One region of the Bacillus sp. C28GYM-DRY-1 genome, then DNA from elsewhere that is predicted to be linked to it. Evidence: predicted binding sites of a transcription regulator. Region 1 holds the regulator's gene; the other holds the start of a gene.

Region 1 (6,033 bases):
AACTTCAGCTTCAGCGGGTTAAAGTCTGCGGTGATCAATACGCTTCATAATGCGTCTCAAAAAGGACAAGCGATTGCTCCGGAAGATTTGTCTGCCAGCTTTCAAAATAGCGTAATTGATGTCTTAGTGACCAAAACGGCGCGTGCGGCAAAGGAATATGGGGTCAAACAGGTCCTTTTAGCCGGAGGAGTAGCTGCAAACAGAGGCCTCAGAGCTGCATTAGAAAAGGAGTTTGCCCAGCATGAAGGGATTGCGCTTGTTATACCTCCATTAGCCTTATGCACAGATAATGCTGCGATGATTGCGGCGGCTGGTACAATTGCTTTTGAAAAGGGAATTCGCGGTGCATATGATATGAATGGCCAGCCCGGCCTTGAATTGACTTCTTATCAAAGTCTCACGAGATCATAGCGTGAGACTTTTCACCTGTTATTAACAGATAATTCACAATTTATCCACATATCTGTGAGTAATTATAGAGATATAGATAGATAAAGGGCTGAAGTCACTGTTGATAAAGTGGATAAATTCAGAATATTTTGTGGGTAATGTGTATAAAGCGCTTACTTTGTTTGTTTATAGGGTAAATTTCTGTGGATAAAAAAGCACCTCTAAAAAGAGGTGCTTGACTTTTTAACCTTCTTCTGTGGATAGTTCTTCCCATTCGGACAAAAGAGATTCCAGCTCTTGATTGAGTTTTTCATTGTCTGCATGGATCGCTTGTACCTTTTCATGGTCTTGATAGACTTCAGGATCACATAGCAATTCATCATTATGACTAATGTTTTCTTCAATGGTTTGAACAGTGGTTTCAATTTCTTCAATCCGACGGAGCCGTTGACGTTCTTTCTTTTTCCATTCTTTCTCTTCTTCATATGAACGTTTTGAGTCAGACTTAACCGAAGCAGGCGTTTTTTCGATTTCCTCTTGCTGATTCATTTTCTCCAATTCAAACTGCTCTGTTTTTTTCTCGGTATAATAATCGTAATCTCCCAGATACTCCTCTATATGGTTTGGAGAAAGCTCCAATACTCTTGTGGCGATTCTGTTAATAAAATATCTGTCATGTGAGACAAATAACAGTGTACCAGGATAATCAATCAGCGCGTTTTCGAGAACTTCTTTGCTGTCCAAGTCCAGATGGTTCGTCGGTTCATCAAGGATGAGAAAATTGGCTTTTTGAAGCATCAGCTTAGCAAGGGCCAATCTTGCTTTCTCACCCCCGCTCAGTGAATGGACGGGTTTCAGTACATCATCTCCCGAGAATAAGAAATTTCCGAGACAAGTTCGGATTTCTTTCTCAGGAAGACCGGGGTACTCATCCCAAAGCTCATCAAGGACACGCTTAGAAGAAGTTAACTCAGCCTGCTCCTGGTCATAGTAGCCGACACTGACATTTGAACCGTATGAAATTGTTCCTTGATCTGGCTTTAGGGTGTCCATTAATGTTTTCAGCAATGTCGATTTACCGATTCCGTTAGGGCCGACAAGCGCGGCGCTTTCTCCTCTTGTGAGCATGAACGACACTTCTGTTAAAAGCGGCGGCTGGTTTTCATAGCTGATTGTGAGATCCTGAACGCGCAGAACTTCATTTCCGCTCTGTTTTGTAATATTAAAATGAAAGTTTGCGGATTTTTCATCGCCGAGCGGTTTTGACATGACTTCCATTCGTTCCAGCTGCTTTCGTCGGCTTTGCGCTCTTTTGGTGGTAGAAGCTCTCGCTAGATTTCGGTCTACAAAGTCCTGAAGCTTTGCGATTTCATCCTGCTGCTTTTCATACACTTTAAGATCTTTTTCATACTGCGCGGCTTTTTGGTCGAGATAAGTACTGTAGTTGCCGTGATATTTTTTGCTTTCAGCTCTTGATACCTCGTATACTTGGTTTACTACTTTGTCCAAAAAGTAGCGGTCATGCGAAACAATGAGAATGGCGCCTGAATAGCCTTGCAAATAATGTTCAAGCCAGGTTAACGTATCAATATCGAGATGGTTTGTCGGCTCATCGAGAATGAGCAAATCAGGCTGTGTTAACAGAAGCTTACCGAGGGCCAGCCTTGTTTTCTGCCCCCCGCTGAGGCTTTGCACCTGTGTTGAATCGTCAAAATGGCTGAAACCAAGTCCATGAAGCACAGATCTGACATCCGCTTCATATTGATAGCCACCTTTATCTTTGAATTCCTGCTGAAGCCGGTCATACGTTTTCATGATGCTTTCCAGTTCACCAGGGTCAGCTGCCGCCATTTTTTCTTCGATAGCCCGCATATCCTTTTCCATTTCTTTTAAGTGGTCAAAAACAGTCAGCAGCTCTTCTTTTATGGTAAGCTTAGAAACCAAGCCCGTATGCTGGGCGAGATATCCCATTGTCATATCTTTTGGTTTAATGATTTCGCCCTTTTCATACGAAAGCTGGCCTGCGATAATTTTAAGCAGCGTGGATTTTCCCGCGCCATTTCTTCCAACAATGGCGACGCGATCACGATTTCTGACTTCCAGCTTTATATTGTTTAAAATAGTATCAGCACCAAATGATTTGGACAGCTGATTAACTTGTAAGATCATCATATTATTTCACCTCTGCTATAATAAGTTAAGTGTAGCTTATGAACCAGAAGTCAGCAAACAATACATTGGCCGAATAAGACATAGAGAAGAAAATAGTGTATGATCTGTTTAAGGAGAGTTTTAATATGAATGGATTTTCTCATTTTAATGAACAGGGCAGAGCCCAGATGGTGGACATCAGCGAAAAATCTTCGACTGTCCGTACTGCGGCGGCTGTTTCAAGCGTACACATGAAAAATGAAGTGTACGAGAAAATACAAAGTCACGATATCGGCAAAGGAGATGTACTGGCTGTTGCACAGGTGGCAGGCATTATGGCCGCAAAGCAAACGTCGAATATCATTCCGATGTGCCATCCGCTTTCATTGAGCGGGGTAGATATATCGTTTGACTGGCAAATAAAAGAAGCAGAAGTTATACTTCATATAAAAGCACAGGTCAAAACGAAAGGGAGTACAGGTGTGGAAATGGAAGCGCTCACTTCTGCATCGGTGTGCGCTCTTACCGTTTACGATATGTGTAAGGCTCTTGATAAGGGAATGGTCATCGGTCCTACTTTCTTGCTGGAGAAAACAGGCGGGAAAAACGGTGACTTTAAAAGAGAACTATCCGAGTATAATGTGGAGGACCAAAAATGAATAAGGATCAATCAAAAATTCCGCAGGCGACGGCAAAACGGCTGCCGCTTTACTATCGCTTTTTAAAGAATCTGCATGCATCAGGAAAACAGCGTGTATCATCCGCTGAACTCAGTGATGCCGTAAAGGTTGATTCTGCCACGATTCGCAGGGATTTTTCCTATTTTGGAGCTCTTGGCAAAAAAGGATACGGATATAATGTGGATTATTTGCTGTCATTTTTCCGAAAAACGCTTGATCAGGATGAGATGACAGACGTCATCTTGATTGGTGTGGGGAACTTGGGAACGGCATTTCTTCACTATAATTTCACAAAAAATAATAACACAAAAATTTCTATGGCTTTTGATATAAATGAGAGTAAAATAGGAACTGAGGTAGGCGGCGTGCCTGTCTATAACCTTGACGACCTTGAACAACACGTGAAAAATGAATCAGTTGCCATTCTTACAGTGCCAGCAGTTGCCGCTCAATTGATTACAGACAGATTGGTCGCATTAGGAATCAAGGGAATTCTTAATTTTACGCCGGCCCGTTTGAATGTGCCGGAACACATTCGAATTCATCATATAGATTTAGCTGTAGAGCTTCAGTCACTGGTTTATTTCTTGAAGCATTATTCAGTTTTAGAGGAAATCGAATAGAGGGAAAGGAGGAGCCCAAATATGCCGATCGGTCCTGGAAGCCTTGCTGTTATCGCCATCGTTGCTCTGATCATCTTCGGTCCCAAAAAGCTGCCTGAGCTGGGGAAAGCTGCAGGAGACACACTTCGTGAATTCAAAAATGCTACTAAAGGATTAACGAGTGATGACGAGGAAAAAAAGAAAGAAGATCAGTAAGTTAGGATGACACGAATGAAAGTGAATCAAATGTCGCTTCTGGAGCATATTGCTGAGCTTCGAAAACGATTGCTGGTTGTGGCGCTGGCATTTGTCGTTTTCTTTATCGCAGGATTTTTTTTAGCAAAGCCCATGATTGTTTATTTGCAAAAAACGGATGAAGCGAAGGAGCTTACACTTAATGCGTTTAATCTGACAGACCCGCTTTTTGTGTTTATGCAATTCGCGTTTATCATCGGGATTGTCCTGACCTCACCGATTATTCTTTATCAGCTTTGGGCTTTTGTGAGCCCAGGCCTCTATGAGAAAGAGCGCAAAGTAACGCTCAGCTACATTCCGATCTCTATTTTGCTGTTTTTAGCGGGCTTATCTTTTTCATATTATATTTTATTTCCTTTTGTTGTTGATTTTATGAAGCGGATTTCTCAGGATTTGAATGTCAATCAGGTGATCGGAATTAATGAATATTTTCAGTTCCTTCTGCAGCTGACGATTCCGTTTGGACTGTTGTTCCAAATGCCGGTTATCCTCATGTTTTTGACCAGGCTTGGAATTGTGACACCGATGTTCTTAACGAAAATTAGAAAGTATGCGTATTTTACGCTGCTTGTGATTGCTGCCCTGATTACTCCGCCTGAGCTTTTGTCTCATATGATGGTCACTGTTCCGCTGTTGATTTTATATGAAATCAGTATTCTTATATCGAAGGCTGCCTATCGGAAAGCGCAGAAAAGCAGTGCTGCCGATCAGGACGTGTCTTCCGGGCAATAATAGAAAATCCATTTCTCATTGAGAAATGGATTTTCTTTATTTCTGGTTCTTTTTGATTTTAAATGAAAAGGCGAACATCTTAAAAGAGATGCTGATGTTGTAAGCGGCGAACACCATCAGCAGGATGGAGTAAAATGACCACATGCTGCCTGGCGAGCTTGCGGCAAGATAAGTAAAGATGCACCCTACGGCAAAATAGATCATTCCCCAAACTACCGGGTTTCTCATAAAAACAATCCTCCAATAATCAATTGCATTTGTGTGCTCTGCTGTTCGAGGTACTTCTGAACAGGTTCAAGCTGCATGATGACGACAAATGTATTCATCATGACATGGGCGAAAATCGGCACCCATATCCGTTTTGTTCTCGCATATAAAAAGGCAAAGGTAAAGCCCATTGCGGTATAAAGAAGTAGATGCTTCAAATCAGCGTGAACAATACCGAAAATAACCGAGCTGATCAATCCGGCAAAGAAGAAATTTGTTTTTTCATACAGTGTGCCGAAAATGATTTTTCTGAAGATGATTTCTTCTAATATAGGACCGACGACGGAAGAAACCATAATCATGAGCGGGACTGCCTGAATGACATCTAGAATTGCTTGCGTATTCTCTGATTCTCTTCCGATGCCGAATATATAATATTCAATAGAGCCTGCTATTCCTTGAGAGAAAAGGGCAATGAAAAAACCGGCTATCGCCCAAAGGATAGAAAGTCCGATTGAGTCCTTCTTTCCGTTGCGCAGCGTTTCTTTCGGAACAGTTCTCAGAATGAGCAGAACGACAACGAGACAGACGATAAAGCTGATGACGGACCATAATCCTTGGGCATGCAGCATATTCTCCTTGGTAGGCTGTCCTCCGGCATAACCGAATTTAAATAACAAGGGAATCCCGATTAATGCGGAAAACTGCATGATGATATATGTCAGGATAATAAACCAATACTGTTTTCTCAAATGGTATGTACTCCTTTGTTAAGTGTGTTTCGTTCATCTACAGCTATTGTAACATAATCGATACGGGGGTGAAAAAGCTAACGGATACGAGAGCGAAAAGAATCATGTAAGCGTGAAAAATTTTTTATCTTATCACTTGAAATTGGAAGGGAGATTCTTTATTATAAGAATTGTGTTAGCACTCTTTAGTGCTGAGTGCTAAAATTACATATTCATACTATTGAGGAGGTTATTACATTGTTAAAGCCATTAGGTGATCGCGTT
Region 2 (6,033 bases), on a different contig from region 1:
TGGCTTTATTGCCGTCTCCACGCTGCTCAGGCCTGTAGGCGGACTCTTGGCTGATAAAGTGAGCCCGCTCCGCATTTTGATGGTCGTTTTTGCGGGACTTACATTATCAGGAATTGTCTTATCGTTCTCGCCGACGATCGGCCTTTATACGTTTGGGTCATTGACGGTGGCGGTCTGCTCAGGCATAGGAAACGGGACCGTTTTTAAACTGGTGCCTTTCTATTTTTCAAAGCAAGCGGGGGTTGCCAATGGGATTGTGTCTGCCATGGGAGGATTAGGCGGTTTTTTCCCTCCGCTGATATTGGCGAGTGTTTATCAAGCAACAGGCCAATACGCGATCGGTTTTATGGCGCTTTCTGAAGTGGCGTTAGCAAGCTTTGTCCTTGTCATATGGATGTATTGGCAGGAAAGAATGAAAACGCACACGGAGAGAAACAGTCAGAGCGTCAACTAAAACTGGGCATTCACAAGATTGTTAGTTTTTTCTGGATGAGGGCAAATCAATTCACGTTACAATAAATACACAACGTGATTTTCTTCGAGGTGAGCTCATGAATTTTCTCTCTGTTCGACCATCTGACAGTGATCTTATTTCCAGCGATCTGCATGATTTGCTGGAATCGATTAGTACGAAAAGAAAAATGGAAAAACACACGTATTTGTTTCGGGAAGGAATGGATGCAGAAGAGCTTTATCTGATTCAATCAGGACTCATTGAAATCGGCAAGCTGACATCTGACGGAAAAGACCTGACACTTAGAATCTGCCAAAAGCATGATATCGTCGGGGAATTAACACTTTTCACTGAAGAACCAAAATATATGCTCAGTGCAAGAGTGCTAGAGGATGGCGAGGTGCTCGTCATTAATAAAAACAAGCTGGAAAAGGAATTAATCCACAATGGTGCTTTGACATTTGAATTTATGAAATGGATGAGCACGCACCTCCGGAAAATCCAGTCCAAAATAAGGGATCTGCTTCTTCACGGCAAAAAGGGGGCGCTCTACTCCACCCTTATTCGCTTATCAAACAGCTACGGTGTGCAACGAAGTGACGGCATTCTGATTAATATAGTGCTGACAAATCAAGATTTGGCAAAGTTTTGTGCAGCGGCAAGGGAGAGCGTCAACCGTATGCTTGGGGACCTCCGCAAACAAGGGGTAATTTCGATAGAAGATTCCGGGAAAATTATTTTGCATAAACGGGACTTTTTGCGATGCGAGATTGAGTGTGAAAACTGTCCGCTAGAGATTTGCAATATTGACTGAAAAACCAAGGGCCGCCGGCGGTCCTTGGTTTTTTATCTAGTGATAAACATACACATGACGGCAAAAAAGAAGCAGGCATTCACGATTTCCAGAATGCCGATCGTTTTAACGGTCCAGTCTCTTCCGTGAAAAAACCATGCCCGCAAACTGCTTGGGATAAAAGCGAGAAATGCCCATCCTGCTCCAAGAAGAGCGGATAAAAAGGGAAGCAGCAGGTGACATCCCCATGACCAGTATGCAAATACGCTGTTTTTTCTCTCACGTATCACCGACTTCACATAAAAGGAACTTCCGATAAAAAATAAAGCAGATTGAGAAAAAATAAACCAACCCCACTCGTCAAGGGTTCCCATCCCCAGCCAGCAGCTCGCAAGCCCGCCTGAACAAAAGAACAAGACACCCGCAATATCGTTCACTAGCGCCCGTTCGTTTTTTCGGCGGGAATAATACATATGAATGAGAAACAGCGGCAATAAAGAAACGCCGACCCAGATGAGTGGTGGCTTATGAAAGACAGGAATCATCAAAAAGCAGCAGGCCGGAACACCGTAATAATATATCCACTTTAGATAGGATTTGATCTGCTTTTTTTTCAAAGCAAGCGTGATGGGATAAACCGCCAAGTAAAGGAAAAGCCAGCCTAGGAAGAGCGGAATATGCCAGAAAACGGGGCCTCCCTTGACCATCCCGAGTGAAAATGGGATCAGCAGCATTGCCCATGCGCCGTGCTGCTTCGGAATCAGCGCTTTCATCGAAATCCTCCTTTTTATTTCATTATAAATGCAGACATGCTCCCGATAAGTGACATTCATCATACAAGATGTGAATTACATCACTGCTGGACAGGCTCAATCGGGCTAGACTAAAGCTATCCTTAACACAGGAGGCTTTCCTATGAATCAGTGTGACTATTTATTATTTCTGAAACAACTTCCTATGTTTAATGAAGTGCCTCTATCCATTGTCGAAACCTTGCTGAAAAACGGGACGTTTATCAGCGGAACATCTGATCATTCTCTATCCTTTCTTCATTCTCAATCCGTATATATTGTATTAAAAGGCAGTGTCCGTTTTATGGACAGCAGGCTCCCTGACGGATCGAAAACCGTTGCGCTGTGGGAGAAAGGCGATGTATTTCTGATTGATGAAAAAGGCGGGATGTATTTATCGCCTTTTATCTCAGTCAATGCCACTTCAGACATTCTGATTCTCAATATTCCTTACTACACATTTAATAAAATCATGTCTTACAATCCACAGCTGCAAATGAATTTTTTGGCCATGCTTCAGCAAAATGTCTTTTGGTCCTATCAATTATTTTTGCGTTATCTGCATACATCACAGGATGAAAATACCGAGCCCGGTTCTTAAACAGAGCCGGTTTTTTTGATCTTTGAATGAAAGGCGGCCATTGACTCAGGCGTCCCGCCTTCATCACATCCTGTGGAAGTCCTTCCTTTTGTGTGAACATTTTGTGAAAAAAACAAAGTGTGTGACATAGTTCACAAGGAAACAGGCTGTCTCTGTATATAGTGAACTTAGCATCACCTGACTCGGAAGGAGTGAACTTTTATGAAGAAAAAGAAAATGAGTCCGTTGTTTAGGAGATTGAACTATTTCTCTCCTATCGAACACCATTCAAATAAACATAGCCAAACCACTCGCGAAGACCGAGATTGGGAGAATGTATACAGAAACAGATGGCAGTACGACAAAGTCGTTCGCTCCACTCACGGCGTCAACTGCACGGGTTCCTGCAGCTGGAATATTTATGTGAAAAACGGAATTGTCACGTGGGAAGGACAAAACTTGAATTATCCATCAACAGGCCCGGATATGCCTGATTTCGAACCGAGAGGATGTCCGCGGGGGGCCAGTTTTTCATGGTACATCTACAGCCCGCTCCGTGTGAAATATCCATACGTACGCGGTGTGCTGATCAATTTGTGGCGGGAAGCACTGCTGGCCCATCAAAATCCATTGGATGCTTGGAAATCGATCGTTGAAAATCCTGAAAAAGCAAAATCCTATAAACAGGCAAGAGGGAAGGGCGGTTTTGTGCGCGCTGAATGGCCGGAGGTGCTGAAGCTGATTTCAGCCTCTCTGCTCTATACAGTCATGAAATACGGGCCTGACCGGAATGTCGGCTTTTCCCCCATTCCGGCCATGTCCATGATCAGCCACGCATCAGGCTCACGGTTTATGTCTTTGATCGGCGGTCCTATGCTCAGTTTTTATGACTGGTATGCGGATCTTCCTCCGGCGTCTCCGCAAATTTGGGGTGACCAGACGGATGTTCCGGAAAGCAGTGATTGGTACAATTCAGGCTATATCATCACATGGGGCTCCAACGTTCCGTTAACGAGAACGCCTGACGCGCATTTTTTGGCGGAAGCCCGCTATAAAGGCGCTAAAGTCATTTCGATCAGTCCGGATTTTGCGGAATCCTCAAAGTTTGCAGATGACTGGCTGAGTATTCGCCAAGGGACTGACGGAGCACTTGCGATGGCGATGGGTCACGTCATTTTACAGGAATTTTACGTGAACCAAGAGACGGAACGTTTCATTGAGTACGCAAAGCAATACACGGATTTTCCGTTCTTCGTCACCCTGTCAAAAGAAAACGGCGTATACACAGCGGGGCGTTTTCTGCATGCGAAAGACATCGGGCGGCAGGCAAAGCATGATCAATGGAAGCCTGCAGTCTGGAATGAACAGACAGGCGCATTTGCCATACCGCAGGGGACAATGGGCTCGCGCTGGGATGGGCAGCAGAAATGGAACCTGCACATGATTGATGAAGAAACCGGGGAACCGATTGAACCCCGTCTCTCTGTGCTGGGAATAGAAGACGAAATCGTCACGGTGCGCATCCCGTATTTTTCAAATGACGGCAACAAAGTGCTTGAGCGGGATCTCCCTATAAAAAAACTGAACCTGAACGGCGAAGAGGTTTGTGTCACGACCGTGTTTGACTTGATCCTGGCTAACTACGGCGTGAACCGGGGCATCGGCAAACGATCAGCTTTCTCCTATGATGATCCTGAGCCGTTTACGCCTGCCTGGCAGGAACAGATGACAGGAATTAAAAAAGAAGCCGTCATCAAGATAGCCAGAGAGTTTGCCCAAAATGCGATCGATACAGACGGCCGATCGATGATTATCGTAGGGGCGGGAATTAACCACTGGTTCAACTCTGACACGATCTACCGGGCAGTATTAAATCTTGTATTATTGGTAGGCGCCCAAGGCGTAAACGGCGGAGGGTGGGCCCATTATGTGGGGCAGGAAAAGCTCCGCCCTGCTGAAGGATGGCAGACGATTGCAAATGCAAAGGACTGGGAGGGCGTGCCCAAGCTGCAAAACGGCACCTCATTTTTCTACTTTGCGACAGATCAGTGGCGTTACGAGGACCAACCGATCAGTGATTTGGCATCACCGATCGCTGCGTCATCCCGCTACAAGCATCATGCCGATTACAATGTGATGGCAGCGCGATTAGGGTGGCTGCCGTCTTACCCGACGTTTAATCAAAATGGCATTGATCTGTACAAAGAAGCTGAAAAAGCGGGTGTAACAACACCTGAAGACGTTGGTGCGTACGTGGCCTCACAGCTTCAAGAGAAAAAGCTGAAATTTGCAATTGAAGATCCTGACAATGAAGTAAATTTCCCAAGAAATCTCTTTGTATGGCGGGCAAATCTGATTTCCAGCTCAGGAAAAGGGCATGAATATTTTCTAAAGCATTTGCTGGGGACGACAAACGGTTTGATGAATGACGACAGCGACAGCATTCGCCCTGAAGAAATTAAATGGAGGGAGCAGGCACCGGAAGGAAAGCTCGACTTGTTAATCAATCTCGATTTTCGAATGGCCGGTACGGCGCTTTATTCCGATATCGTGCTGCCGGCAGCGACATGGTATGAAAAACACGATCTCAGCAGCACAGATATGCACCCGTTCATTCATCCTTTCGCTCCGGCGATCTCGGCTCCGTGGGAATCGAAGTCAGACTGGGATATTTTCAAAGCACTGTCAAAAGCCGTTTCTGATCTGGCAGAAGAAGTCGATATGGAGCCGGTGAAAGAAGTGGTCGCGACGCCGCTACTCCATGACACCATGCAGGAATTAGCTCAGCCGTTCGGCAAAATCAATGACTGGAGCAAGGGCGAATGCGAAGCCATTCCGGGAAAAACGATGCCGAACATCCAAGTCGTTGAACGTGATTACAAGCACATCTTTCATAAAATGACCGCGCTCGGACCTTATGCCGGTTTAAAACCGAGCGGAACAAAAGGGATGAGCTGGTCGATAGCCGATGAATATGAAACACTCAAAAAGAGATTGGGAGAAATCACCTCGGACAGCGTTGCAAAGGGGTGTCCGAATATAAGTGAAGCAAAGCAGGCGGCAGAAGCGATTTTAACCCTATCGTCCACTTCTAATGGAAAAGTCGCCGTGAAAGCATGGGAATCGCTTGAAAACATCACAAACCTGAAGCTGAAAGACCTGGCGGAAGAACGGGAGGAAGAATGCTTTACGTTTGAACAAATTACAGCCCAGCCGAAAACGGTCATTACCTCTCCGGCATTTACCGGCTCAGAAAAAGGGGGACGCAGGTATTCCCCGTTTACGACGAACGTAGAAAAATTAATCCCGTGGCGAACACTGACCGGCAGACAATCTTATTATGTCGATCATGAACTGATGATGGAATTCGGTGAAACGATGGCGACATTTAAACCGATCCTCCAGCATCGTCCGT

The links. Region 1 encodes Rex, which represses fermentation and respiration genes when NADH is low (regulators of the CRP and FNR family bind a similar motif). Its sites were predicted from a motif close to TTGTGAAATATTTCACAA; they were not measured.
Region 2: Q3W56_RS16440 (YwiC-like family protein) is a predicted target of Rex. The motif match lies at 2,089-2,106, and genes of this name have one in related genera.

What each region holds. Positions count from the first base shown of each region.
Region 1 is NZ_JAUMKF010000004.1:184,028-190,060, reverse strand. Features, by position in the region: gene tsaD (tRNA (adenosine(37)-N6)-threonylcarbamoyltransferase complex transferase subunit TsaD) at 1-411, shown strand, start outside; gene Q3W56_RS06535 (ABC-F family ATP-binding cassette domain-containing protein) at 634-2,562, opposite strand; gene moaC (cyclic pyranopterin monophosphate synthase MoaC) at 2,688-3,200, shown strand; gene Q3W56_RS06525 (redox-sensing transcriptional repressor Rex) at 3,197-3,844, shown strand; gene tatAY (sec-independent protein translocase protein TatAY) at 3,866-4,039, shown strand; gene tatC (twin-arginine translocase subunit TatC) at 4,046-4,810, shown strand; gene Q3W56_RS06510 (YdiK family protein) at 4,847-5,038, opposite strand; gene Q3W56_RS06505 (CPBP family intramembrane glutamic endopeptidase) at 5,035-5,769, opposite strand; gene groES (co-chaperone GroES) at 6,007-6,033, shown strand, end outside.
Region 2 is NZ_JAUMKF010000019.1:51,390-57,422, reverse strand. Features, by position in the region: gene narK (nitrate transporter NarK) at 1-454, shown strand, start outside; gene fnr (fumarate/nitrate reduction transcriptional regulator Fnr) at 552-1,268, shown strand; gene Q3W56_RS16440 (YwiC-like family protein) at 1,301-2,020, opposite strand; gene Q3W56_RS16435 (cyclic nucleotide-binding domain-containing protein) at 2,163-2,639, shown strand; gene Q3W56_RS16430 (nitrate reductase subunit alpha) at 2,841-6,033, shown strand, end outside.